Regions from separate parts of the Micromonospora sp. URMC 103 genome, predicted to be linked through region 1. Evidence: riboswitches for the same ligand, from Rfam matches in the RefSeq annotation. Region 1 holds a riboswitch; the other holds the start of a gene.
The links. Region 1 has a riboswitch for thiamine pyrophosphate ahead of thiE (thiamine phosphate synthase). Riboswitches for the same ligand answer to the same signal wherever they lie in the genome.
Positions count from the first base shown of each region.

Region 1 (2,444 bases):
GCTCGGGCACGAGTTCGACGGCGGCGCGGAGCAGGCGGAGCACCGCCCCGGCGGAGACGTCGACGTCGCGGCGCTCCTCGACCGTGGCGCCGACGACGACCTCGCCGCTGGCCCGGGGCACGAGGTAGACCTGGTCGCCGTCGGCGTACCCCCGGACGACGTGCCGGAACCCCGGCGCGCCGCCGCCGGGCGCCCGGAGCCGGAGCACCTGCCCCTTGACCGGCCGGACCGGGAGCCCGGTGAGCGCCGCGGCCCCGCAGCCGGCGGCCACCACGGTGACCCGGGCGTCCAGGTCGGACAGCCGCCGCACCGCCTCGGGCACCAGCACCGCGCCGGCCCGCTCGGCGGCCGTCCGCAGCGCGGGCACCAGCGCCCGCGGGTCGACCTGGTGGTCGGTGGGCGCGAGGGCGCCGCCGCGCACGCGGGGGGCCAGCGCCGGCTCGCGGTCGCGCAGCTCGGTGGGGCGCAGCGGGGTCACCGGCAGGCCGAGACCCCTTTGGTACGCCCAGAGCCGCCGCGCCTCGGCCAGGTCGTCGGCGGTGAGCCCCACCATGAGGGTGCCGTCGGTCCGGTAGCCGAGCGCGACGCCGGTCGCCTCGGTCAGTTCGGCGGCGAACGCCGGCCAGCGGGCGGCGGACGCCACGAGCAGGCCGGTCAGCTCCTGTTCGCCGAAGTACGCCTCGGCGACCGGGGCGAGCATCCCGGCGGCCACGGCCGACGCTCCGGAGCCGGGGTCGGGATCGTGCACGGTCACCCGCAGACCACGGGCGGCGCAGCGCCAGGCGACGGCGAGCCCGATGGGCCCGGCCCCCACCACCGCCACGTCCGCCCGGCCCGCGTCGCCGGCAGGGGTCGACGGTGGCCGGGCGCTCAGCACGCCAGCGCCTCGATCAGCTCGGCGGTGGCGCGCTGCGGGTCGGCGGCCGCGGAGAGCGCCCCGACGACGGCCACCCCGTACGCCCCGGCGGCCCGCAGCGCCGGCACGCGGGCCGCGGTCACCCCGCCGATGGCGATGACGGGCACGTCGACCGCCTCGGCCACGGCCCGTATCCCGGGCACGCCGATGGGCGGTGGCAGCCCCTCCTTCGTGACGGTGGGATGGCACGGGCCCACCCCGAGGTAGCTGGCTCCGGCGGCGACGGCCTCGGCCGCGGTGCCGGGCTGCCGGGCCGTGGCGCCGAGCACCGCGGCCGGGCCGAGCACGGCCCGGGCGGCCTCGACGGGCAGGTCGTCGGCGCCGACGTGCCCGCCGGCGGCGCCCGCCGCGAGCGCCACGTGCAGCCGGTCGTTGACGAGGCACGTCGCCCCGTACGGCGCGCAGAGCGCGACCACGCGTCGGGTCAGGTCGTACGCCTCGCGGTCGGTGGCGTCGTCCTCGACCCTGACCTGCACGACCAGCTCGGCGCGGGCTGCCGCGAGGGCGGCCCGGACCACGGTGAGCGGTTCACGCCCGGGTCGGGTGTCGGTGACGAGATGCAATCGTCCAAGGGACGGCACGGCAACGCTCCTCCCTGCGCCGGCATTACCCGGATCAGGTTCGACGGTCGGGGGCTACCAGCCCCCCTCTCAGCCCGGTGCACCGGGCTCCCGTGGGTTACTTGCCTGCCACCGTACGGCAGGACCCACCGCCCTGCCAAGGTGGCGCAGGCGACAGCGGTCCGCCCTGCGTTCCGGCCGATTCGGGGGTCGCTTCGTGACGTCCTGGTCGGAATGTCGCCCGGTGTTGCGAAACCGTTACCATCCGCGTCTTGCCGGGCACGCATCCACCCGAATTAATTTGTTCAGCGATTCGACATAATCAAGGGTGTGAACGTCCTGGCCCGACGTCCACTCCCGTCCACCCGGGACGGTCTTCGGCGAGCCGGCCCCCGCGATCCCTGTCCACCGCGACATAGGAGGCGGCGTGTTCCGTCGTCGTGCCCGCATACCCGTCACCGCCACGTTTCTCTCCCTCGCCCTCGCCTCGACCGTCGTGTACGGCGCCCCGGCGCAGGCCGCTCCCGCCGCGCAGGCCGCTCCGGCCGCTGCGCCGGCCGGCGCGCGAGCGGCCCAGGCCGCCGCGGCCGCGACCCCGGTCACGCAGGCCGCGCCCAGGCCGGCCCGCGCCGACGACCCGTTCTCGGTCCTCGTCTTCTCGAAGACGGCCGGATTCCGGCACGACTCCATCCCGACCGGTATCGCGGCGATCCAGCAGCTCGGCGCGGCCAACGGCTTCACCGTCGACACCACCGAGGACGGCGGCGCGTTCACCGACGCGAACCTCGCGAAGTACCAGGCCGTGATCTGGCTCTCCACGACGGGCGACGTCCTCGACGCCGAGCAGCAGGCCGCCTTCGAGCGCTACGTCCGCGCCGGCGGCGGCTACGTCGGCATCCACGCGGCCTCGGACACCGAGTACAGCTGGGCCTGGTACGGCGACCTGGTGGGCGCGTACTTCGCCAGCC
Region 1 covers NZ_JBPQTR010000006.1:572,917-575,360, forward strand. Annotated here, with positions in the region: gene thiO (glycine oxidase ThiO) at 1-874, opposite strand, end outside; gene thiE (thiamine phosphate synthase) at 871-1,497, opposite strand; TPP riboswitch at 1,492-1,601, opposite strand; gene ACSNOA_RS28905 (ThuA domain-containing protein) at 1,904-2,444, shown strand, end outside.

Region 2 (2,444 bases), on a different contig from region 1:
CGGAGTGCTGCGCCGAGGTGATCGCCACGAGCCCGTGGCCGCGCTCCTTCACGAGCGTGGCGAACTCGACGATCGCCCCGTTCACGCCCGAGTTCGAGGCGATCACGAAGACGTCCTGCGGGCGGACCGGCGCGAGCTCGTAGAGGCGGTGCGCGACGCTCGGGTCCCGCTCCAGCGTGGGCCCGAGCAGGTCAGTCGGCGCGCCGCCGACCAGCACGAGGTCCCGAAGGGCGATCTTGTTGGTGGGCACGAGCCCGCCGGCCCGGCCGGCGATCTCCATCGAGAGCGCCTCCGAGTGCCCGGTGCCGAAGGCGTGCACCACCCCGTCGGCGCGTACCGCCTCGGCGAGCAGGTCCGCGGCGCGGCGCACCGCCTCCCGCTGGCTGGTCGCCACCCGGTTCATCGTCTCGGTGACCACCGCGAGGTAGCCCTCGGCGCTCAGCGTCATCTCTCCTCCGTCCGTTTCGCACCACCGGCCGGCACCGACCGGGCCGGCCGCCTGTTCGCCTGCCGCTCAGGCCGTGCCGCCGACCCGGGCCAGGATCACCTCGGCCAGCTCCGCCGGCGCCTCGTCGGGGATCCAGTGGGTCACCCCGGGCAGCTCCACGAAGCGGTAGTCGCCCGTGACGTGCGACGCGCACGCCTCGGCCGCGCCGCGACCGACCGCGACGTCCCGGTCGCTCCACACGTACGTGGTGGGCACCGTCACCGGCCCCACCCGCCCCAGGTCCGTCCCGGACATGGCCCGGTACCAGTTCAGCGCACCGGTGAGGGCGCCCGGGTCGCGCATCGGGTCCGCGTACGCGGCGACGCGTGCCTCGTCACCCACGCCCGCGAGCATCCGGCGCAGTGCCGTCGCCCGCAACGCGAGCAGCACCGACTCCGCCTTGCCGGGCTTGCGGAAGAGCACCATGTACGACGAGCGGACCTTCTGCTGCGGGTCGTTGGCCAGGGCGTACACCATGGCGGCGGGGTGCGGCACCGAGACCGCGGTGAGCGTGCGGACGCGCTCGGGGTGCGCGGCGGCCACCGCCCAGGCGACGACCGCGCCCCAGTCGTGCCCCACCAGGTGCGCCGCCTCGACGCCCAGCGCGTCGAGCAGCGCCACCGCGTCGGCGACAAGCTCCGCCAGCCGGTACGCCTCGACCTCCGCCGGCCGCGCCCCGGGCGAGTAGCCGCGCTGGTCCGGCGCGTACGTGCGCAGGCCGGCGGCGTGCAGGGCCGGCGCCACGTCGTCCCATTCCCCGCCGTGCTGCGGGAAGCCGTGCAGGAGCAGCGCGGGCACACCGCCCTCCGGACCGCCGGCTCGTACGTCGAACGTGAGGCCCCGGGCGTCGATGCGCATGATCGGCAGCCTACCCAGGTTGGCCGCTTTCGCCGTGCCCCCGCCTGCGGTGCTAGCGTCTGCGGAAACAACTTCACATCCGACAGGGGAGCGCACAGCGCTGAGAGTGCGGGCCGGTGCCCGCAGACCCTCGAACCTGATCTGGGTAATGCCAGCGCAGGGAGTTCGGTCGACCTCCAGCCGCGCCGCCGTCCGGTCCCACCGGGCGCGGCGTGCGTCTTCTCCTGGTTCGTCTTGAGAACTGGGAGCAATCATGAACAACGGGAACCGGTGGCGCACCATCGACATCGTCGTGGCCTCGGTGATCGCCGTGGCGTTCGGCGTGATCTTCTGGGCCTGGAACCTCGTCTGGAGCGCGACAGAGCCCGCATTCGCCTTCTTCCCGCCGGCCCAGGCGCTGATCTACGGCATCTGGCTGCTCCCGGCGGTGCTCGGCGGGCTGGTCATCCGCAAGCCGGGGGCCTCGCTCTACTGCGAGCTGGTGGCCGCGATCCTCTCGGCCCTGCTGGGCAGCCAGTGGGCCAGCATCACGATCGTGCAGGGCCTGCTGCAGGGCGTGGGCGCCGAGCTGGCGTTCGCCGCGTTCCGGTACCGCTCGTACCGCCTGCCGACGGCCGTGCTGGCCGGCGCGCTCACCGGCGTGAGCGCCGCGGTCTTCGACTTCGTGTACTGGAACAAGGCGTACGACCTGACCAGCTACCGGCTCCCGTACGCGCTGCTCACCGTCATCAGCGCCACGATCGTGGCCGGCGGCGGCGGCTGGGCGCTGACGCGCGCGCTGGCGAACACCGGCGTCCTGGACCGCTTCCCCGCCGGCCGTGAACGCGCGGCCATCTGACCCCGCGCCCTCGCCCCGTTGATCAAGAGGTTTGCGTCAACGGCGGCGACGATCCTGACGCAAATCTCTTGATCAACGTGCCGGACGGCGGCCGGAAGGGGGTGGGGGCACTGAGCGGGGTCATCCTGAGGGGGTTCGGCTGGCGGCACGCCGGGCGGAAACGCTGGGCGGTGCGCGGGGTGGACCTGCGGATCGAGAGCGGCGAGCGGGTGCTGCTGCTCGGCCCCTCGGGCGCCGGCAAGAGCACCCTCCTGGCCGCGC
Region 2 covers NZ_JBPQTR010000005.1:2,727,314-2,729,757, forward strand. Annotated here, with positions in the region: gene ACSNOA_RS25800 (sugar isomerase domain-containing protein) at 1-448, opposite strand, end outside; gene ACSNOA_RS25805 (alpha/beta fold hydrolase) at 515-1,345, opposite strand; TPP riboswitch at 1,420-1,526, shown strand; gene ACSNOA_RS25810 (ECF transporter S component) at 1,599-2,183, shown strand; gene ACSNOA_RS25815 (ABC transporter ATP-binding protein) at 2,294-2,444, shown strand, end outside.
Region 2: linked by a shared signal. The riboswitch ahead of ACSNOA_RS25810 (ECF transporter S component) and the one ahead of thiE (thiamine phosphate synthase) in region 1 are both predicted to bind thiamine pyrophosphate.